Regions from separate parts of the Arthrobacter rhamnosi genome, predicted to be linked through region 1. Evidence: riboswitches for the same ligand, from Rfam matches in the RefSeq annotation. Region 1 holds a riboswitch; each other region holds the start of a gene.
What was found. Region 1 has a riboswitch for S-adenosylmethionine ahead of ACX80I_RS04605 (methylenetetrahydrofolate reductase). Riboswitches for the same ligand answer to the same signal wherever they lie in the genome.
Positions count from the first base shown of each region.

Region 2: linked by a shared signal. The riboswitch ahead of ACX80I_RS09605 (LLM class flavin-dependent oxidoreductase) and the one ahead of ACX80I_RS04605 (methylenetetrahydrofolate reductase) in region 1 are both predicted to bind S-adenosylmethionine.
Region 3: linked by a shared signal. The riboswitch ahead of ACX80I_RS11120 (PIN domain-containing protein) and the one ahead of ACX80I_RS04605 (methylenetetrahydrofolate reductase) in region 1 are both predicted to bind S-adenosylmethionine.

Region 1 is NZ_JBTNDT010000002.1:58,318-65,855, forward strand. It holds gene metE (5-methyltetrahydropteroyltriglutamate--homocysteine S-methyltransferase) at 1-1,360, opposite strand, end outside; gene ACX80I_RS04605 (methylenetetrahydrofolate reductase) at 1,413-2,324, opposite strand; SAM riboswitch class I at 2,421-2,532, opposite strand; gene ACX80I_RS04610 (MFS transporter) at 2,786-4,150, shown strand; gene ACX80I_RS04615 (ArsR/SmtB family transcription factor) at 4,309-4,734, shown strand; gene ACX80I_RS04620 (dihydrofolate reductase family protein) at 5,475-6,044, opposite strand; gene ACX80I_RS04625 (NADP-dependent oxidoreductase) at 6,196-7,128, opposite strand; gene ACX80I_RS04630 (MarR family winged helix-turn-helix transcriptional regulator) at 7,232-7,538, shown strand, end outside.
Region 2 is NZ_JBTNDT010000004.1:149,853-157,390, reverse strand. It holds gene ACX80I_RS09620 (MetQ/NlpA family ABC transporter substrate-binding protein) at 1-799, opposite strand, end outside; gene ACX80I_RS09615 (methionine ABC transporter permease) at 893-1,597, opposite strand; gene ACX80I_RS09610 (methionine ABC transporter ATP-binding protein) at 1,594-2,634, opposite strand; gene ACX80I_RS09605 (LLM class flavin-dependent oxidoreductase) at 2,737-4,125, opposite strand; SAM riboswitch class IV at 4,162-4,275, opposite strand; gene ACX80I_RS09600 (SDR family NAD(P)-dependent oxidoreductase) at 4,369-5,127, opposite strand; gene ACX80I_RS09595 (DUF7793 family protein) at 5,266-5,643, shown strand; gene ACX80I_RS09590 (GNAT family N-acetyltransferase) at 5,703-5,996, shown strand; gene ACX80I_RS09585 (TetR/AcrR family transcriptional regulator) at 5,956-6,570, opposite strand; gene ACX80I_RS09580 (alpha/beta fold hydrolase) at 6,666-7,499, shown strand.
Region 3 is NZ_JBTNDT010000005.1:16,531-24,068, reverse strand. It holds gene ACX80I_RS11130 (APC family permease) at 1-429, shown strand, start outside; gene ACX80I_RS11125 (cobalamin-independent methionine synthase II family protein) at 594-1,832, opposite strand; SAM riboswitch class IV at 2,221-2,346, shown strand; gene ACX80I_RS11120 (PIN domain-containing protein) at 2,554-3,027, shown strand; gene ACX80I_RS11115 (O-acetylhomoserine aminocarboxypropyltransferase/cysteine synthase family protein) at 3,077-4,432, shown strand; gene ACX80I_RS11110 (cystathionine gamma-synthase) at 4,434-5,639, shown strand; gene ACX80I_RS11105 (flavin reductase family protein) at 5,798-6,313, shown strand; gene ACX80I_RS11100 (alpha-hydroxy acid oxidase) at 6,573-7,538, shown strand, end outside.

The DNA.
Region 1 (7,538 bases):
TGGTCGGCAGCAACGGCAGCCCCAGCCGCTCCTGCTGCACCGCTGCCCGTCGCTCGGCAGGGCTGCGGGTGAAGGCATCCTCGATCAGGCCGCCGGTGCGCGTCCGGACCCGGTCCACCACGACGCCGTCGAACCGCGCCCGGAGGTTCAGTGCCTCCTCCGCCTCCTGGAGTTCCGCGGCGACGGCCGGGCGTCCCCCGGTCAGGCCGCGCGCCAGTACCACTGCCTCATGCACCTTCTGGTCCGCGAAGGCCAGCCAGGCCGGCAGGTGCTCCGGCAGCCCAGTCTCGGCCTGCACGTCGTGCGGCACGTGCAGCAGGGAGGTGGACGTCGCCGTCGTGACCGCTGCTCCCGTCTCCTGCTGCAGGTCCTCCACCGCCCCCAGCGAGACCCGCAGGTCGTTGCGCCACACGTTCCGGCCGTCCACGACGCCGGCAACCAGACGGGTGCCGCCCAGCGCCTGCAGTGCCTCGGTGGAGGGCCTGGCTCCCCGGACCAGGTCCGCATGGACTGCCTCCACGCCCGCGGCGGCGAGCACGGCGAGCGCCTGGCCCGGCCTCGCCGGATCGCCGGCGGTGCCGTAGCCGGTGGTGACCAGCAGGGCCGGCCGTCCCGCCGTACCGGCCAGTTGCCGGTACACCCGCTCCACCAGCCCACCCGGTGCTGCCAGCTCGCCGCCGCGGTCGCCGACCAGGCCCGGCTCGTCCAGCTGCACCCACTCGGCCCCCGCTTCCGCCAGCGACGCGAGGATGCCCGCGTAGGCCGTCACGGCATCGTCGATCCGGTCCAGCGGGTCGAAACCGGCGGGTGCGCCGTCCTCGGGCTTGGCCAGCAGCAGGTAGGTCACGGGGCCCACGAGCACCGGGCGCAGCACGGCGCCGTGCTCGCGCTGCCGGCGGACGATCGCGGTCAGGCGGTGCGCCACCGCGGCGAACGGTGTCCCCGGACCGATCTCGGGCACCAGGTAGTGGTAGTTGGTGTCGAACCACTTGGTCAGCTCCAGCGGCGCGCGGTCGCCGTCGCCCCGGGCGAGCGTGAAGTAGCCGGCGGTGTCCACGGAACCGTCCTCCCCGGCCAGGTCGGCGAACCGGGCCGGCAGCGCTCCCAGCGCCGCGGTCGCGTCCAGGACCTGGTCGTAGAGCGCGAAGTCGGCCGGGATGGAGGAATCCCCGCAATGCAGTCCCAGTTCCACGAGTCGGGCGACAGTGCGGTCCTGCAGCTGGTCGGCGGCCTGCTGCAGTCCGGCCTCGTCCAGACGGCCTGCCCAGTAGGCCTCGACGGCCTTCTTCAGCTCCCGGCCGGGCCCGATGCGTGGGTAGCCGAGGATCGTGGCGGCGGGGAAGGTGTTCTCGGTGCTCATGGTGTTCTCCTCTGGAAGGTGTGTCGGGTCGTGGTTCGGATTGGGGGCACGCTCAGGCCGGGACGGCGGCCGGCGAGCGCGCCGCCGGCAGGTCGATCTCCTCGATGACCGCGATGGACGCGCGATGGTCGTTGAAGGTGTAGAGGTGCACGCCCGGGGCCCCTGCCTCGAACGCCGCCCGGGCCAGCACGGCCGCTGCCCGCACGCCGATCCGCCGGCGTTCGGCCTCGCCCGAGGCGGTCTCCAGGCGGTGCAGCAGGACAGGGTCGGGACGGACGCCGGTCATTCCGGCCAGCCGTTCGAGCCGGCGGATGTTCCCCAGGGGCATCACCCCGGGGATGATCGGGATGGTGACGCCCGCGGCCCGGGCCGCGGTGAGCAGGCGGACGTACTGGGCGGGATCGAAGTACACCTGCGTGATGGCGAAGTCGGCACCGGCGCGCTGCTTGGAGACCAGCACCTCGACGTCGTGCAGGAACGACGGCGATTCCGGATGCCGGTTCGGGTAGGCCGCCACCCCCACCGCCAGCCGACCGCCGGCGAGGGTGGCCACGTGCCGGGCCTCGACCTCCCGGATCAGTTCCACCAGGAACTGGGCGAAGGGAAGCTCGCCGCGCAGTGCTTGCGGGTGCTGCGGCAGGTCTCCGCGCAGGGCCAGCACGCCCCTCACCCCCAGTGCGACGAGCTGCCGTACCAGCAGGTCCAGGCTCGCCCGTGTCTCTCCCTCACAACAGAGGTGGGCCAGCGGGCGCAGCCTGGTGTTGCTGGTCAGGTGCCCGATCAGCTCCATCGAGGCCCGGCGCCTCGCCGGCGTGCCGCTGTAGGTCACCGAGACGTAGTCGGGATGGGTGGCCCCGAGTTCGTCGATCGTCCGCAGTACGGCCTCCCCGGCTTCCGGGGTGGCCGGCGGATACAGCTCGTAGGACAGCGACGGCGGTACCGCTGCCCGTTTCTTCAATGTCATCCCCGCTCCTCGGTAGGTCCGAGGGAGTGCACCAGGATGCGTGCCGGAAACCGGCGATCCCGGCGTGCCGGGACCGCTGGTGGGTGCGCTGATGCATGTCCATCGGTTCTGGCATTAGCACCGGTTCCACTGCTCTCCCGAGGGGAGGGCAGTGGAATGGTTGCTGCGGCGTCAACAAGCCAGATCTCTCGGCCGCTCTTGATGGTTGGTGGGATCACTGTAAGCGGCGCTCCGGCCCGGGGTGCAGAACGTGCGGCGACAAGGCGCCGCATGACGTTCCGGGTCGCCGGCTTCGTCACATACCGCATCCCTGGCGACATATGACGAACCCGCGTCATCCGGTCATCCCGGATCATCCCAGGGCCGAACCCTATCCCCCATCGCCTCCGTTGTGTTCGTACGTGCGTAATGATGCACGTATAGTGAAGGAACTTGTTCCTGCACGAGACGGGCTTCTCCTCATGCTTTCTGTACTGCGTTACTCGGCGTATCGCAATCTCTTCACCGCGCAGGTCGTCGCCCTGCTCGGGACCGGCCTCCTCACGGTCGCGCTGGGCCTGCTCGCCTTCGATCTGGCCGGCGGGCGGGCCGGCGCCGTGCTCGGCACGGCCCTGACGATCAAGATGATCGCCTACGTGTTCGTCGCCCCGGTGATGGCGGCCCTGGTCGAGCGCCTGCCCCGAAAGGGTGTCCTCGTCGGCGCGGACCTGGTGCGCGCGGCGATCGCCTTGAGCCTCCCCTTCATCGATCAGGTGTGGCAGATCTACGTCCTGGTGTTCATCCTCCAGTCTGCGTCGGCGACCTTCACCCCGGCGTTCCAGGCGCTGATCCCCGTGGTCCTGCCGGAGGAGAAGGACTACACCAAGGCCCTGTCCCTGTCCCGGCTCGCCTACGACCTCGAGGCCCTGGTGAGCCCGCTGCTCGCCGCGGCCCTGCTGACGGTGATGAGCTTCCACAACCTCTTCGTCGGCACGATGGCCGGATTCCTGGTCTCCGCAGCGATGGTCCTCGCCACCCGCCTGCCGGCCGTCCCCGCGGCCCAGCAACAGGGTTCCCTGCTGCACCGCACCACCCTGGGCACCCGGATCTTCCTGCGCGAACCCTCCCTGCGCGGATTGATGGCCCTGAACCTCGTCGTCGCCACGGCGACGGCCCTCGTGCTGGTGAACACCGTCGTCTACGCCCGGGACCTGTTCGGCGGAACCAACACCGACGTCGCGATCGCTCTGGCGTTCTACGGGGCAGGATCGATGCTCATCGCGTTCGTCGCACCGCGAGCCCTGGAACGCATGCCGGACCGCACCTTCATGCTCCTCGGTGGCGCCGTCCTGACGGTCGGACTGCTCGCCGCGGCGTTCCTTGCCTCCACCGAGGGAAGCGGCGCGGAACCCTCGGGCACTTCGTGGGTACTCTTCCTCGGGCTGTGGGTCGTCCTGGGCATCGGCACCTCCATGATCAGCACCCCGTCCTCGCGCCTGCTGCGCCGGGTCGCCACCTATGACACGCGCAGCTACCTGTTCACCGCCCAGTTCTCCCTCTCCCACGCCTGCTACCTCCTCGCCTACCCCCTCGCCGGGTGGGTCGGAGCCGCCGCCGGCCTGAGCGTCGCAGCCATCGTCCTCGGAGCACTCGCCCTCATCGGCACGATCACAGCACTGATGCTCTGGGCCGCTCCCCGACCGGCAGCCTCAGCTACAGGCGCTGGTGCAGACAGGACCGATGTCGCCGCCACGGCCAGCACCGATACACACAGCAAATCAGCAGCACCGGCACCAGCAGCTCCCCGTCCAGGGGGAACGACGCGTGGTGGTGGGCGGGGGCAGTAACGTGAACCGTGACCAGGACAGAGGCCCGGACAGTGACCAGCACAGTGGCCAGGACGATGGCCTGAACGGTGATGTGGAGAAGAAGTACACCGTGCGGACATCGGTGTTCGGTCTGAGGTACCGGTACGAGCCGGGCGACAAGGGGGGCGAGGAACATCATGAACACAGCACCGGCTGACCCGCCGACGGGTCCTGCCGCCGCCCTTCATCCGGTGATCGAGGAGGACACCGACCAGTTCCGTCAGGTGGCGCCGAGTCTTGTCCACCCCGTCGAGCCGGATGCTCAGCGCCTCGAAGCGGGTGCGTCGACCTTCCGGATGCTCTCCGATCCCACCCGCCTGCACATCCTGTGGATCCTCACCCAGGGGCCCGCGGACGTCGGGACGATGGTCGCCGCGACCGGGGCGAACCGCACCGCGGTCAGCCAGCATCTGGCCAAACTCCGTCTCTCCGGGCTCGTCTCGACCCGCAAGGACGCCCGCAACGTCATCTACAGCATCATCGACGGACACCTCACCCGGCTCATCCTCGAAGGGATGAACCACGCGGACCACCGCGTGACCGGCGAACCCACCCACGAATAAGACAGAACGAGGCGCGACACGGCCGCCGGCTGTCGCCAGATGCTGGCAGTCGGTGCCGTGTTGCCTGCTTACCTGCTGGCGGCGTCCTCGAGGTGCAGGTATCCGGTCGGTTGCCCGTCCTGCGTGAGGATGTACCGGGACATCCAATGGAGCGGGACTCGTTCGCGGGCAGTACAAGTGACACATAGATTTCGGCATTGAGTATCGCTACAGGATTCAAGCCTGCGCAGCCACTTCTGCCAGGCCAAACCACGATGTAGCAAATACGGTCGTATTGGCGACTGTGTTTTGGGCAGAACTACCTGTCAAAAGACCGCGCACCGCCCGAACGCGCTTCGGGCGGTGCATGGCTTCGCATGAAGGATGCTTGATCTTCAGGCCTTGTGCTGATGCCTGCCGGAGCTCTGCTTGTCCGTGAGCCGTTCAGCATCGCGTGGTGATCCGGTGGAAGGGATGTTGAGGACCTCGCACCGGATCACTGAGCGAGTCAGCCGGCGATGAAGTTGAGGATGAGGCGGATGGACAGGGCGAGCACCGCGAGGAGGCCCACTACGCCGAGGAGGTTTTGCCCCAGCCGGAGAATGACAAAAACCCCTCCACAGAAGGCTGATCACGCGGCCACATTCATCGACGGTCCCGCTCGCTCACCGATCGTCATCCGCACTGGGCAAGACAACCAGGCACACCCTCATGCAGCGCGATGCCCAGCGCGGGCCGCCCGAACCGCCCGAACAATTGCCTCACCCTGTTTCGGGTGTGGGCCGGTATCGCAGGGCTACTGCCCCCGATTGGAACTGGTGGCTGTTCACGAACTCGAGCTGGACGTGTTCGCGCAGACCGGCGAGTAACGTCGGCCCGTGTCCGGCAAGAACCGGCTGCACCAGGAATTCGTACTCGTCGATCAGTCCCAGATCGGCCAACGCGAGGGGGAGCGTCACGCCACCGACCCACAGGCTCTTGCCTGGCTCCTGCTTGAGCCGCTGAACCGCTGGCCCCAGGTCACCTCCCACGAGCTCGGCATTCCAATCGACCCCGCTCAGCGTGCTCGACACGACGTGCTTTTTCGCCCCATCGATGGCCTCGGCGAACGGAATCTCCAACTCACCCATCCACGCGGGCCACGCGCCCGTGGCCGGCCGCCGCCACGCCGACTCCATCATCTCGTACGTCACCCGACCGAATAACAGGGCATCGGCTCGCTTCATCTCCGCGGTCCAGTAACGCATCGACTCCTCATTGGGAGGGAGCCCCGCCTCGTGGTGACAGCAGCCATCGAGCGTGACGTTGATCGAGTATCGGAGTTGTCTCATCTGGTTGCCCTCCCTTACTACGCGCAGCGCGTGTTCACCGGACAGTATTCACACAATCGTCGACGATCAATGGTCGCCATATGCGTTGGCCTGCCGGAGTGGAGTGGGTCGGTAGGCCTTCTTCTCTGGTGATTTTGGTGCTTGTGGTGGTTCAGGCCGGGGTGATGATGACTTTCCCGGTGATGCGGCCGGCGCCGGCTTCGGTGTGGAGGGCGGGCAGTTCCGGGAGTGTGATCCTGCGGGTCACCTCGACGGTGAGCGCGCCGTCGTCGACGAGGGCTACCAGCTGCGCAAGGCGGCCCTGGTTGCGCAGGACGAACACCGTCTTTGCCTGGACACCTCGGGTGTCGTCGCCAGGGGTGGCCATGAACGCTGTGGTGCTCACCACCACGCCGCCGTCGAGCACGGCGGCGACGTACGCGGCGAATTGTGCCGGATCGATCGGAGCGAGGTTCAGCAGCACGTCGACCTGCCCCTCCAGGGCGGCGAGCAGGTCAGTGTCCGTGTGGTCGATGATCTGGTCCGCGCCGGCAGCGCGGACGGCCTCGATGCTGCGCGGGCTGGCCGTCGCGACCACCTGCACGCCTGCCCGCTTCGCGAGCTGGATGGCGTACTTGCCTACGACGCCACCGGCACCGACTATCAGCACGCGCTGACCCGCCTGAAGTCCGCCCTCGTCGAACAATGCCTGCCACGCCGTCAAAGCCACCGACGGCAACGCCGCAGCATCGGTCAGCGGAATACTCGTCGGAGCTGCGACAACGGCATCCGCGGGCGCTACGACATACTCGGCCGCTCCGCCGTCGCGTTCCATCGGCAGGAAGGCGATCACCGGGTCGCCGATCGTGAACCCGTCGACGCTCTCGCCGACCGCGTCGATGGTACCCGAGACGTCGTACCCGGGTACGTGGGGCAGCTCGATCGGGATCGGCAGGAAACCAGCCCGCATGCCGTCGTCCGCCGCGCTGTACGCCGACGCCGCAACACGCAACCGCACCTCCCCCGCAGCCGGAACAGGCTGCTCGATCTCGAGGTACCGGAGGACCTCGGGTCCGCCGACTTCCTGGAACTGGATTGCCTTCATGGTCTTACCCTTCGACTGGTGATTCGACTAGTGCTTCGAGTTCGAAGCAGGTGAGAGGAGCGTACACCACTTCGACTTCGAAGCAACCCCTTATGATCGAGTGATGACTGAACAGCCAGCTGCCCTGACGCCGACGCAACTGAGCGCGTACTTCGCCCTCACGGAAGTCAGCAGCCTGCTGCGCCCCGCAGTCGAGAAGCAGCTCCGCGACGTCGGCGCCCTGAGCTACGTCCAGTTCCAGCTCCTGGCACGCCTGGGCGACGCCGCCGACGGCCACCTGCGCATGACCGACCTCGCCGATGGGGTGGTCTACAGCCGCAGCGGTCTGACCTATCAGGCCCAATCGCTCGAGGAACGTGGTCTGATCACCCGTTCTCCCTCACCCGACGATGAACGCAGCACCATGGTGA
Region 2 (7,538 bases), on a different contig from region 1:
TGAGTTGTGCGGCGAACTCGTCGGGCGCCGCAGGCGCGAAGATCTGCTTCTCGAGCGGAATCTTGGCGGCCGTGTAGTACTCGGTGTAGCCGACGGCAGCATCCAGGTCCGGCAGTGCCCGGGACTGGGCACCGAAGTCGAGGAGGGTGAACTTCAGGTTCTTCGGATTCGAGGCGATGTCATCCTGCGTCGCCTCCCACTTGTCGGTGCCCTCCTTGAGCGTGATCAGCCCTGCCCGCTCCAGCAGCCAGAGACCTTGGGCCTCGTTCGCCGGGTCCGAGTAGAGGGAGATGGTGCCGCCATCGGGAATCTGGTCCACGCTCGTGTACTTGTCCGACCAGATGCCGAATCCCCAACGGAAGACGGGCGCCACTGCCGTCTCGCGGAAGTCCGGGTTGGCCTCCAGCACCTGTCCGAGCCACAGCTCGTGCTGGTACACCGTCGCCGCGACCTCGCCCTCGCTGACGGCCCGGTTGATGGTGTTGCTGTCGCTCAATCCCTTGAACTCGATGTCGATGCCGTACTTCGGCGCGATGTCCCGGTCGATGAATTCGATGAGCGCCTGCTCCGCGTGGTTCCCCTCGGCGGTCGCAACGAGGAGGGTTGCGCCTTCCGTTTCCGCCGCAGACTCGGACGGGTTGAGCAGTGGCACGGCAATGAAGGCGCCTGCGGCCAGGACGGCGACAGCCCCGCCTGCAATCCATGGTGCCTTGCGCCGCTTGCGGAGGATGAATCCGTGGTCCGCACCGGCTGGCGAGGAAGTCGACGATGTTGGCTCAGGAGCAGTGTTTTCGGACATGGCAATGCCTTTCTGGGCGCGCTCGGGGAAGCGCAGGGGTGGGATGAGCATGAATGAAACGGAGAGGATGCGGGGGGGGTGACGCGCGGGACGTCAGGCGCGCTGCAGACGCTTCTGCGGCGTCGTGAAGCGTACGAGGCGGTCTCCGACGATCTGTACGAGGGCGACCGTCACCACCAAGATCACGATCGTCGCGAGCATGACGGTGTTGTCGAAGCGCTGGTAACCGTAGGTGACGGCCACGTACCCGATACCGCCGGCACCGATGGTGCCCGCGATGGCTGAGTACTCGATCATCGCGATCACCTGGATGGTGAGCCCGCCGATGACCGCCGGAACAGCCTCGCTGAACTGCGCCGTGCGCATGATCTGCAGGTGGGAGCCGCCGGCGGCCCGAGCCACCTGGACCATGGACGGCGGCACGGACCGCAGCGAGTTCTCGACGATACGCGTGAAGAACGCGATACCGGCCAGGGACATGGGGACCACGGCAGCAGCGATGCCGATGTTCGTGCCGGTGATGAAGCGGGTGAACGGAACAATGGCCGCCATGAGGATCAGGAACGGAAGCGATCGTCCGATGCTGATGATCCAGCTCAGTGCCGCGTGGAGTGCGGGGCGTTCGTAGAGGCCACCGGGCGCGACGTTGTGGAGGAGGACTCCGAGGGGCGTGCCGAGGACGAGGACTACAGCCATGACGACGCCGACCATCGTCAAGGTCTCGCCATAGGCGGGCAGCAGCAGCGCCGGCAGGTCGTTGAAGGGGACGTCGGCGCGGGGAAGAATGAGGGCGCTCATGCCACGTCCTCCAGCACGGCCGCGGCCGGAAGGAGCTGGTGCGACTGGCCGCCTCCACCGCCGTCGGGCGTTCCGCTGAGTCCGTAGCGTGCAAGCACACCCTGGACCCGGACGTCGTCGTCGGTTCCGATGCCGAGCGTCGCGCTCCCGGTGTTGACACCGTGGACCGTCTCGACGGAGGCGCCCAGAAGATGCACCACGGCACCGAGGTCCCCGGTGAGCCGCTGGATCCAGTCTCCGGGCACATCGGTCGAGTCATAGGTTACGTACCAGGTACGGGTTCCGGCCTCCGGCCCGGCATGGCCGCGCCGGGGCTGCAGCGACCGCCCGAGGAGGGAATCGTGCGAGGTCAGGAGTTCCACGAGGTCGCCCTGCTCGACGATGCGACCGTGGTCCAGCCGCGCCACCGTGTCGGCGACCTGCCGCACGGTGTCCATCTCGTGCGTGATGAAGACGACGGTGAGGTCGAGGTCGTTGCGCAGCTGACGGATGAGGCCGACGACGGATCGGGTGGTCTCCGGATCGAGCCCCGAGGTCGCCTCGTCCGCCAGGAGGATGGACGGCCGCAGCGCGAGCGCCCGAGCGATTCCCACGCGCTGCGCCTGGCCGCCGGAGAGCTGGAACGGGTAGTGGCCGGCCTTGTCCGACAACCCCACCCGGTCCAGTAACTCGGCAACACGGGCCCGCGCCTCGCCAGGAGTGACACCGAGGTATTCGAGGGGCAGGGCGATGTTCTCCGCGGCGGTCCGGCGGCTGAGCAGGCTCGAGGACTGGAACACCGTGCCGATACGGCGGCGCGCCTCACGCAGACGCTTCTCCGGCAGGCCCGACAGCTCCTCGCCATTGACGACGACGGCCCCCGACGTGGGACGTTCGAGCAGGTTGATGCACTGGGCGAGGGTGCTCTTGCCTGCACCGCTCGGCCCGACGACGGCAGCGATGCGGCCAGTGGGCACCTCGAAATCGAGGTGGTCGAGCACGGTGACGGCAGCGTGCCCACGACCGTAGGTCTTGGTCAGGTGTCGAAGCGAGATCATGGAGTTCCTTGGGCAGGACGCGGTGGGGCAACGTCGATGGGATGGGCGTGCTGCAGGTTCGGCCGCCGGGAATCCGGCGGGCCGTGTCAGATCAGTGCGGCATCAGGGGCGGACGGATTCGAGCCGGAAGCGCGCTCCGCGGTGCTCCTCGGGGAGACGGTCGCCCTTGCCGAACAGCTTGTTGCGCAGGGTTCCCTCGACGTACTCCGTGGGATAGGCGCCACGCTTCTGCAGCTCGGGGACCACGTACTCGATGACGTCCTCGAAGGATCCGGGGGTGATGGCGTACGCCAGGTTGAAGCCGTCGACGTCGGTCTCCTCGACCCACGCCTGAAGCTCGTCCGCAACCTGAGCGCCTGAACCGACGATGCGCGGACCGAGCCCACCCATACCGCCCCATTCGGCGATGTCCCGCACGGTCCAGGGTTTGCCGTCGTCGTTCACCTTCTGGAAGGTGGCGACGGCCGAGTGGATGGCGTTGGACTTCACATTGCCGAGCGGCTCATCGGGAGCGTAGACGGACAGGTCGACGCCGAACCAGCCGGAGACGAGCACGAGCGCTCCCTCGTAGCTGACGTACTTCTGGTACTCGGCGTGCTTCGCCTGGGCCTTCTCCTCGGTCTCGTCGGTGATGACGGTGAGCAGGGTGTAGATCCGCACGGAGTAGCGGTCACGCCCCTCGGCCTCGACGGCGTCCCGGATCTTCTTCACGACATCCTTCAGGATCGCCTTCGACGGTGCACCCACGAAGACCGCCTCGGCGTTCCCTGCTGCAAAGGCGATACCGCGGGAGGAGGCCCCCGCCTGGAAGATGACCGGGGTGCGCTGCGGCGAGGGCTCGCTGAGGTGGATCCCCGGGACCGTGAAGTACTTGCCGTCGTGGTTGATGTCGTGGACCTTCGCCGGGTCGGTGAAGACCCCGGTCTCGCGGTCCCGGATCACGGCGTCGTCCTCCCAGGACCCCTCGAGCAGCTTGTAGAGCACCTCGAGGTACTCGTCCGCGTGGTTGTAGCGCTCGTCGTGCTCGAGCTGGTCCTCGTTGCCCATGTTCCGCGCGGCGGAGGGAAGGTAGCCGGTGACCACGTTCCAGCCGACCCTGCCATTGGTGAGGTGGTCGAGCGTGGAGAGCCTGCGTGCGAACGGGTAGGGGTGCTCGTACGCGGTGCCCGCCGTGACCCCGAAGCCGAGGTGCTCCGTGACGAGCGCCATGGCGGAGACGAGCAGGAACGGATCGTTGACCGGCGTCTGCGTCCCCTGGCGCAGCGTGGCCTCGTTGGAACCGCCGTAGACGTCGTAGGTGCCGAGCACGTCGGCGATGAAGATGCCGTCGAACAGGCCCTTCTCCAGGGTCTTGGCGAGGTCGGCCCAGTACCGCAGGTCCTTGTAGCGCCACGACTGATCGTCCGGGTGCCGCCACAGGCCCGGCGACTGGTGGCCCACGCAGTTCATGTCGAAGGCATTGAAGCGGATATGGCGCGGTGATGCGGGCATGGAAAATCCTCATGTCAGGGCACTGCCATGAGGGAAGCGCCATACTTGCCCGCATGGTGCATGCCGGGCCGAATCCTCACCTGGGGCACCCCGCTACAGCGAGAGGGTTGCCGTCCAACAAACCAGGGTTTGACGTTGGAACTCTTGATTCTGGGAATGAGCCTAGATGCCCGTCCGCGCCGGCGTCCATATGCACCCGTCACAGTGCGTCACGATCGGCAATGCCTCACGTGCAGCACAGCATCAGCGGAGGTAGGACGCCCCATTCACGTCGACCACGGTGCCGCTGACCCAGAGCGGAGCATCCGTGGCGAGCCATGCCGCGGTCTGCGCCACCTCCTCCGGCGTCGCCACGCGGTTGAACGGACTCTGTGCCCGGACAGCGTCGCCCTCCGGACTGTCGAGCACCGACCGTCCCATGTCCGTCTCGACGAAGCCGGGCGCGACCGCCGCCGAGAGGATGCCGGAGGGTGCGAGCGCGACGGCCAGCGACTGGGTCATGGAGTGCAGCGCAGCCTTGCTCGCCCCGTAGGCAGGGGTGAGGGGCTCACCCCGGTAGGCGCCGCGGGAGCCCACGCTGATCAGCCGACCGCCCTCGGGGCCGGAGGGCCGGTCCAGCAGGTGGCGCGCCACGAGCCAGGCCAGGTTCGCCGGCCCCAGCAGGTTGACGGCGAGGGTGCGGCGCCAGGCATGCTGCCAGTCGTCGAAGGACGCCCGGGCAACCGGATGCGCCTCGAAGATCCCCGCATTGTTCACGAGGACGTCGACCCCACCGAGTTCCCGCACGGTTTCATCGACGATCCGCACGCACTCCTCCGGATCGGCGACATCGCCGACGACGACGGAGTGACCTGCGCCCGGCAGGGCATCGCGGACCGCCAGGGCCGCGGTCGCATCACGTCCTGCATGCACGGCGATGCGGTGCCCCCGTCCGGCCAGCTCATGGGCGATGGCGGCGCCGATCCCGCGGCTCGCGCCGGTTACCAGAATGCTCAGTGTCATGGATCAGACGCTACAGCCCGCATTGCGCCGGGAGCCCGAAGAGCACGGGTGGAATCGGACAACCGAAAAAGAGGCAGAACCAGGAAGTCCACCTTGCTACGCTGTCAAGCTACTGCTCATGCTCGGTAAAGGACCTTGATGGACCCATTCAGTGCGCACCTCGACAGGGGAATCCTGAGGCTTCGGTGGAAGCGCGGCGTCGAGATCACCTATGCGCATGCCGTTGCCGCCGCCCGCGCCCTGGCGGAATTCCACGGTCCCACCGCACTGCCGCTCCTGGTCCACATGCACGGCATCACCGGGATCACCCCGGAGGCACGCGTGGGAATGGCTGCCTACCGCGGGTTCTCGAAGGTCGCCGTCGTGGGTGAGGACGTCGTCGACGAGGTGATGTCGGGGTTCTCGCACCGCTCCCCCACCGTCACTCGCTATTTCTGCTCCGAGACCGAAGCGCTCGCATGGCTGCTCGATGGCAGCACGACCGGACAGGCTACGAGACCGGCGTCGCGGGACTAGCACAGGACCGCCGGGACGGGGCGTTGACCCGTTCTCGTGGTGAATGCGAAGGTGACAGCATGAGCTTCGAGAACAGCGCGATCCAGGTTACGAACAACGAGGCGAAGAGCCGCTACATCGCGAACCTCGACGGCGACCCTGCAGGCATGGCGGCGTACGAACGGTCCGGGAACACCATCGTCTTCACGCACACGGTGGTCGACGAAGAGGTCGAGGGCCATGGCATCGGCAGCACCCTGATCCGGTACGCGCTCGACGACGCCCGTGCGCAGCACCTCACCGTGGTCCCGCAGTGCGAGTTCGTGGCGGCCTTCATCGAGGACCACCCCGAGTACCAGGACCTGGTGAACTAGCTCGCGCGTCCGGCCCCTCAGCCAGCGCCACATCGATGAGCACCTCGGCCGCCCGACGCGCCTGCCCTGCCGCTTCCGGGGTCCCGGCGATGGCCGCCGTCGTCTGCGCGCCCTCCGCAAGGATCGACAGCTGCGCCGCGAGGTACGACGGCGCCCCTGCCTCCTCCGCCAGGCGTCCGACGTAGTCCTGGAAGGATGCCTTGTGCTTCCGGGCGTACTCCGCGACGTCCGGGCTGACGGCTCCGAGTTCCGCGAAGCTGTTGATGAAGCCGCATCCGCGGAAGGAATCCTGGTCGAACCACTGCGCAAGGAAGTCGAAGATCGCGAGGAGCCGTGCACGCGGCGTCGAGGCCTGCCGCACCGTCGCATCCAGTCCTTCCGTCCAGGACCGGTGCCGACGTTCGAGCACCGCCAGGACGATGCTGCCCTTCGACGGGAACTCCTGGTACAGCTTCTTCAGCGAGACGCCTGCCGCCGTGCGCAGCTCGTCCATGCCGACGGCCTGGATTCCCTTCGCATTGTAGAGCTCGTCGGCGGTCGCCACGATGCGGGAGCGGGCCTCGGAAATATCCATGCACCCATTCTACTTGTAGGGAGAACGATCGTTCTATACGATGGGATCACCGAGAGAGAACGAACGTTCTCTTACTTCGAGACAAGGACATGGTCATGGGCTTCATCGCAGTCGGCACCGAGAACACCACGGACATCGAGCTCTACTACGAGGACCACGGAACGGGCCAGCCCGTCGTCCTGATCCACGGCTACCCGCTGGACGGCGGCTCGTGGGAGAAGCAGACCGCAGCTCTCCTCGATGCCGGTTACCGCGTCATCACCTACGACCGCCGGGGTTTCGGCAAGTCGAGCAAGCCCACCACGGGCTACGACTACGACACCTTCGCGGCCGACCTCAACACGGTCCTCGAGACCCTCGACCTGCAGGACGTCGTCCTCGTGGGCTTCTCGATGGGCACCGGCGAAGTGGGCCGCTACATCGGCACCTACGGAGAGGCCCGCGTCGCCAAGGCTGTGTTCCTCGCCTCGCTCGAGCCGTTCCTCCTCCAGACCGAGGACAACCCCTCCGGCGTCCCCTCGACCGTGTTCGACGGCATCCGCGACGCCGCCATCGAGGACCGCTATGCCTGGTTCACGAACTTCTACAACGACTTCTTCAACACCGACGACTTCCTCGGCAACCGCCTGAGCGAGGAAGCACTGCGCAACGCCTGGAACGTCGCCGCCGGAGCCTCCTGGTACGCGTCCTTTGCCGTCGTCGACTCCTGGCTGACCGACTTCCGGTCCGACGTCGAGAAGGTGACCGTCCCGTCGCTGATCGTCCATGGCACCGGTGACCGCATCCTGCCGATCGACGCGACCGGCCGCGAATTCACCAAGCGCCTGCCCTCCGCGGAGTACGTGGAGATCGAGGACGCACCGCACGGCATGCTCTGGACGCACGGTGCGGAGATCAACGAGGTCGTGCTCCGCTTCCTCGCCAAGTAGCATTCCATCCGCCGCAGGGCCAGGCGCCCTGCGGCGGAC
Region 3 (7,538 bases), on a different contig from region 1:
TTCACCATCCTCTCCAGCATCAGCATCGTCCTGATCTACCTCTCCTACCTGCTGGTGACCGTGCCCATGCTGCGCAACCGCCTGATGAGGAAGTGGCCGCTGCCCGATGACGGCACCGAGCCCGGCTTCAGCCTGGGAAAGTGGGGGCTGCCGGTGAACATCCTCGCGGTCCTGTGGGGCGGCGCCATGACAGTGAACCTCATCTGGCCACGCTCGGAGATCTACAACTCCGTGCCGCCGTTCGAGTGGTACCTGCAGTGGGGCGGGGTTCTCTTCGTCGCCGCCGTCATCCTCACCGGCGTCCTGATGTACCGGCTGAAGCTTCGGCACCGGACGGGTGTCCTCGCCGGGCACGCAGCCGCACCACCAGCACCTCCGACACAGGGCTCCACCGAGACGCGATCCCTGGCGTCCACCGAACGGGTCTAGGTCCGGCTGCCCACCCCGTCGCCTCCGACCCGGATTGTCCAGACACCGCGTGGACAATCCGGGTCGGAGCACTTCAACCGACGCTTTCCGGCTCGGTTGTCCGGACATCCTCCGGACAACCGAGCCGGCTCCGTCACCCTGGTGACAAGGGTGGCCACCCGTGGCTAGGCGAGTGTCGCGGAGCGGGCAAAGAGCCTGTTCGAGGCGATCTGCGCGCCGCGTCCCAGGGACTCGAGCTTCGCGGCGGCGATCTGCGGGTGGATCCTTCCGCCCAGCCCGCAGTCGGTGGAGGCCACGACATTCTCCCGACCGACGAGCGCGGCGAACCGCTCGATGCGCTGGGCGACCAGCTCGGGGTGCTCGACGACGTTGGTCGCGTGCGAGACGACGCCGGGAACCAGCACCTTTCCGGCAGGAAGGTCGACGTCCTGCCAGAGGGTCCATTCGTGTTCGTGGCGTGCGTTGGCTGCCTCGAAGGAGTACGAGCCGGCGTTGATACCCAGCACGAGGTCCACGATGTGGCGGAACCCGATGTCCGTGGTGTGCGGGCCGTGCCAGGATCCCCAGCAGACATGGAACCGGACCTGTTCCTCGGGTAGTCCCCGCAGCGCATAGTTCAGGGCGTCGACCCGGATCCGGGTGAACTTCTGGTAGTCCTCGATGGTGGGTTCGGGGTTGATCTGGTCCCAGTTCTCCGCGATGGACGGATCGTCGATCTGGACGACCAGGCCTGCGTCGACGATGGCCTTGTACTCCTCGCGCAGGACATCGGCCCAGGCGTAGATGAACTCCTCCTCGCTGGCGTAGTAGTCGTTGCCGATCCTGCTGGCGGACCCGGGCGAGAGGGCCGTGATGAATCCCGTCGGGATGTCCGCAGCAGCCAGGCCCGCTTTCAGGTTCGTGATGTCACTGGCCAGGGCAGCGTGTCCGGTGTAGGAGATCGGCCCGGTCGCGGACGGAAAGGCCGTCGCGTTCCTGCCGATCTGGATCCCGCTCTCGGGATCCTGGTAGGCCGCCGCGAAGCGGGTCCAGTCACGTCGGTCGGCGAACGATGTCAGCCTGATGGCACCGGGCTCGCTGAGGACGGGTTCGGCGAGGATCGGATTGAAATCCGTGAGTTCCAGGCCGGCGGTGCGCTGGAAGCTGTAGGTCCACCAGGCACCGTAGTCGACCGGGTTGGACATCGCCTTGCCGTACTCACCGTCGCCCGGGATCGTGATCCCGAACTCCTTCTGGCGCTGGACGAGGTCCACCACGGCGGTGGTGAGCAGCCCGTCGAATTCGGGTGTCCGCTCCAGGGTGAAGCCGTCCTCGGCAAAGGTCCGGGCGGCGTTGGCGGCGATCAGTTCCGGTGTGCGGGGCAGCGAGCCGGCGTGGCTGGTGGAGATGCGATCGAGGGTCATGATGCTTTCCTTTCCATCGGTCCTGCCATTAGCACCCTTCCGGACAGGAAATCCGGGGGAAGCTGCAGCGTCATGGAGGCAGGTCTCTCAGCTGCTCTGGATGGTGTGGCTTAGGGCTCTAAATCCACCGGTGACGCAGGCACGTCCCCTCCACAGCCAGGAGGCTGAGCACCAATCGGAGGGGCTGGCCCCATCATGGACGACGATTAGCGCGCCATAAAAACCAGGGGCGTAACATTCCGGAAAGATTTATGGGGGAGTCCCACCCTGCGGCCGATGAAATTCCCTGTTCTCGTGCCGGGAACAGTCGATAAGCGAACGGACGAACGAGGACGACAACGCTCGGGTGTTTACTTCGGGCACGATTGCGTGGTTATACTTCCAACAGCTTCATGAATTGTGACCGCCAAGCTCCGACTTGGTCACATACCAACCCCGCGCTCGGTGGGTGGTTCGGATGACGAAGCGGCCCGCATTCACCCCCCGGGGTACCTGGTGCGGGCAAGAGCTCCCGAAAGGACGCGGCCCCGTGCCGCCCGCCATGGCTGCAACCTCATCCATTGCCGATTCCCACTCCCAGGTTCCGCTGTCGGTCGTGAGCATTCACGACTACGAGGCACTGATGGCTCCGCGCGAGGCGTTCGTGGATTTCCTCCTCAGACCGCAGGGGGTTCCACGTGGCAGGGAGGACGCTGGTCCGCCTGCGCTGGCAGTCTGAGGAATGGCACGCACAAGCGGCCTCCTCCTGGATACCGACGTCGTCGTGGAGTTGCGGAGCCCACGCCCTTCCACGACTGTCGTCGATTTCCTCCAGCGGAGGCGACACTTCCGGATATTCGTCTCCGCCCTGACGATCGGGGAATTGCATCTGGTGAGCCGGGAGAACCAGCAATACCGGACGGTCGGCGCCTGGGTGCAGGAGTTCGTGAACTCCTACAGCTCCAACATTCTTCCCGTGGATTCTGATATCGCCGCTGTCTGGGGTCCGATGCTGAGCGACGCCGAGGTGTCCGCAGTCGATTCCCTCATTGCAGCGACTGCAATTCACAAGAGTCTTTCCATTGTGTCGGGAAATGTGGAGGTCTACCGGAAATTCGCGGTGTCGGCCATCAATCCCTGGATTCCGGAAGCGCATGCGGTTGGGGCGCCACCGCTCCCGCCCTCCCGGACGGGACCGGCGACGCAGTCCCTGTAGATCCGTCCGACCCCGAACCCTGACCATTTCTGCCGAAGGAGCAGCTTCGATGAGTACCGGTGACGCCGGCTGTACGGCCACTTCCCAAATCCATGCAGGGTATGAACCGCAGGCCCCCTACCGGCCCGTGGCAGTCCCCATCTATCAGACCGCGGCGTACGAGTTTCCGGACTACGCGTCGGCCCGGCGCATGTTCGCGCTCAAGGAACCCGGCTTCACCTACACGCGGACCGGCAACCCGACCGTCGCCGTGCTGGAGCAGCGGATCGCCGCGCTCGACGGCGGCGTGGCCGCGCTGGCAACGGCGACCGGGCAGGCAGCGGTCGCCGTCGCCCTGTTGTCGCTGGTCCGCGGCGGGCAGCACATCGTGGCCTCGTCGAAGCTGTACGGGGGGACGGTGGACCTGCTCACCGACACCTTCGACGATTTCGGGATCGCGGTCAGCTTCGCCGACCCGGCCGATCCCGGTGCCTGGCAAGCCGCTGTACGCCCTACGACGCGGGCCTTCCTGACCGAATCCATCGGCAATCCGCTGGCCACGCTGCAGGACCTGCCGGCGATCGCCGCGGTCGCCCATGCCGCCGGGGTGCCGCTGGTGGTGGACAACACCCTGGCGACCCCGGCCCTGTTCCGGCCGCTGGATCACGGGGCCGACATCGTGGTGTATTCGGCCACGAAGTTCCTCGGCGGGCACGGGAGCACCCTCGCAGGTGCCGTGGTCGACGGCGGGCGCTTCGACTTCTCCGCCTACCCGGACCGGTGGCCGCAGCTCACACGGCCGAAACGCCGGTACGGCGGGGAGATCCTGTGGGAACGCCACGGCCACGGCGCGTACCTGGCCCTCGCGCGCAGCAAGTACCTCCACGACCTGGGCCCCTCGCTCGCTCCGGGCAGCGCCGCGCAGATCCTGCAGGGGCTGGAGACCCTGGACATCCGGGTAGCCCGGCACGCCCAGAACACCCGCGAGGTCATCCGGTTCCTGGCCGGCCACCCGGCCGTCGCCGCGGTGCACCACCCCTCCGTTCCGGGCCACCCGCAGGCCGGACTCGCGGCCCGGGACTTCCCGCGAGGAGCCGGCAGTGTGTTCTCCTTCGACCTGGCCGCCGAGCCCGGGCAGGTCGGGGCCTTCATCGATCGGCTCCGGTTGTTCAAGCTGGTGGCCAATGTGGGGGACACCCGGTCCCTGGTCGCACACCCGGCAGCGATGACGCACTGCCGGCTCACCCCCGGACAGCGTGCAGCCGCCGGGATCGCGGAGACCACCATCCGGCTCTCCGTCGGACTGGAGACCGCGGCGGACCTCGTCGCGGACCTGGACCTCGCCCTGGCCCCGCTGGGCTTCGAGGAACCCGCGGCTACTTTTCCGGCGGCAGGGGCCCCTGCCGTCTACGCAGGAAGGGCCTGACATGGCGCAGTACAGAGGATTCAACACGACGGCCGTCCACGCCGGGCAGGACCCTGATCCGTTGACCGGTGCGGTGATCCCGCCCATCTACCAGACCTCCACCTTCGTGCAGGACGGGATCAACGTGCTGCGCGCCGGGCACGAATACAGCCGGGGCTCCAACCCGACCCGTAACGGGTTCGAAGCCCAGCTGGCCGCCCTGGAACATGGGACGGCGGCCTTCGCCTTCGCCTCCGGGCTGGCGGCCGAGGATGCTCTGCTGCGGGCACTGCTGCGCCCGGGGGATCACATCGTCCTCGGCGGGGACGGTTACGGCGGTACCAACCGGTTGATCAACGGGCTGCTGGGCCCGTGGGGCGTGGCGAACACGGCCGTGGACATCACCGACCTGGCGGCGGTGGCCGCCGCGGTCCGGCCGGGCTCCACCGCACTGCTGTGGGTGGAGACGCCGTCGAACCCGCTGCTGGGCATCGCGGACCTGGCCGGGTGGGCGACGCTGGCGCACGACGCCGGGGCCCTGCTCGTGGTGGACAACACGTTCGCCTCGCCCTACCTGCAGCGGCCCCTGGACCTCGGCGCGGACGTGGTGGTGCACTCCACCACCAAGTACATCGGCGGGCATTCGGATGTGCTCGGCGGAGCCGTGGTCGTGGCGGACCGTTCCTTCCGCGGCACCGCACTGGCCGAGACCATCGGCTACCAGCAGTTCGCCGGCGGCGCGGTCGCCGGGCCGCAGGACTGCTTCCTGGCCGCCCGCGGCCTGAAGACCCTCGGCCTGCGCATGGAGCGGCACACCTCCAATGCCCAGGCCCTGGCCGAATGGCTCCGGGACCAGCCCGGCGTCGCGGAGGTGCTCTACCCCGGCCTGCCCGAGCATCCGGGCCATGCCCTGGCGGCGCGCCAGATGTCAGGCTTCGGCGGGATCGTCTCGCTGCGCTTCAGCGCCGGAGAGGCCGCCGCCCGGGCCTTCGCCGAATCGACCCGGCTCTTCGCGCTCTCCGTGAGCCTGGGCGGGGTGGAATCGCTGGTCTGCTACTGCTCGGAGATGACCCACGCCTCGGTACGCGGAACCCCGCTGGCCGTGCCCACCGACCTGGTCCGGCTGTCCGTCGGCGTCGAGGACCTGGCAGACCTGCAGGAGGACCTGGCCGCTGCGCTGGAGAGAACACATCGGGCGTCCAGGAGAGCCGTGGCTCTCAGCGCCTGACCCCGGTCCAGCAGAACACCCCCGTTCCAGGCCGGTTCACTACGCAATACGACGGGCGATGACCCCGTGTTTCTTCATACGACAGCTCGTTTCCCCGGCTCTTGGGTGCGGGCACAAACGGTGGTTGATTGAATTCACACGCCACGAAAGGACCTCTCATGACGGACATCTCGGACCTCAGCCCCCAGCGCCTCCGGCAGGTGCTGGGACACTTCGCCACCGGGCTGACAGTGGTCACGGCGGCGACGCCCACGGGTCCGGCCGGGTTCACCTGCCAGTCCTTCGCCTCCCTCTCGCTCGACCCGGCGCTGGTCACCTTCAGTCCGGCCCGGACCTCCAGCACCTGGCCCCTGCTCCGTGCAGCGGGACGCTTCACCGTGAACATCCTGTCGGCAGAGCACCAGCACCTGGCCGGCCAGTTCGCACGCTCGGGCACGGACAAGTTCGCCGGCGTCGACTACACCACGTCACCGCTGGGCAACCCCGTCCTGGACGACGCGCTCGCCTGGGTGGACTGCGAGCTGCACCAGGAGTACGACGGCGGCGACCACACCATCGTGGTGGGGAGCGTCCGGTTCCTGAGCGCGCGGCTCGACGCCGAACCCCTGCTGTTCTTCAAGGGCGCCTACGTCGGGGTGCAGTCCCGGGCAGCAGTGCTGGAGAGGACTGCATGAGCTGATCACGCAGAGGCCGCTGAGACCCTGGATCACGGTCCCGGGCTGCGCGCCGTCGTGCCGGACGGGTCGGGGTCCGGACTTCCGGAGGCTGCTCCCGCGCTTCCCGCGCGGGGCCCCTGTCCGTAGCAGCCCGATGCCTTTCTTGGTAGAGTGCGGGAACTACTTTGAATCGTTTCAACCTTCGCGCCCGATGGCGGGTACTGGAGGTCGAGGCGATCCACCCTCAGCGCACTGCTGCAACTGGAAGGACCACCGCGTGACCAAGCGCCAACTCCCCGTCCCGGCGGAAATGCTCGAGCTGATGCAGTTCAAGAAGATCGAGCTCAACGGCAAGAAACGGCGGCTGGGAGCCGCGCTCACCATCGCGGACCTGCGCACCATCGCCAAGCGGCGCACCCCGAAGGCCGCCTTCGACTACACCGACGGCGGCGCCGAGGGCGAGTTGTCGCTGGCCCGGGCCCGCCAGGCGTTCGAGGACATCGAGTTCCACCCCTCGATCCTCCGCCCCGCCGAGCACGTCGACACCTCGGTGGAGATCCTCGGCGGGCCCAGCGCCCTGCCGTTCGGCATCGCGCCGACCGGATTCACCCGGCTCATGCAGACCGAGGGTGAGACCGCCGGCGCCGGCGCGGCGGCCGCCGCCGGCATCCCCTTCACCCTCTCGACCCTCGGCACCACCTCGATCGAGGGCGTGAAGGCAGCGAACCCGAACGGCCGCAACTGGTTCCAGCTCTACGTCATGCGCCAGCGGGAGATCTCCTACGACCTCGTCAAGCGTGCCGGTGAAGCCGGGTTCGACACGCTCATGTTCACCGTCGACACCCCCGTTGCCGGTGCCCGGCTCCGCGACAAGCGCAACGGATTCTCGATCCCGCCGCAGCTGTCGATCAGCACGGTCCTCAATGCGATCCCGCGGCCGTGGTGGTGGGTCGACTTCCTGACCACCCCGAAACTGGAATTCGCGTCCCTGAGCGACACCGGTGGCACGGTGGGCGATCTGCTGAACGCGGCGATGGATCCGACGATCAGCTACGACGACCTCGCCATCATCCGGGACCTGTGGCCCGGCAAGATCCTCATCAAGGGTGTCCAGAACGTCGAGGACTCCGTGCGCCTCGTGGACATGGGGGTGGACGGGATCATCCTGTCCAACCACGGCGGCCGTCAGCTCGACCGCGCACCCATCCCGTTCCACCTGCTGCCGCAGGTCGTCCGCGAGGTC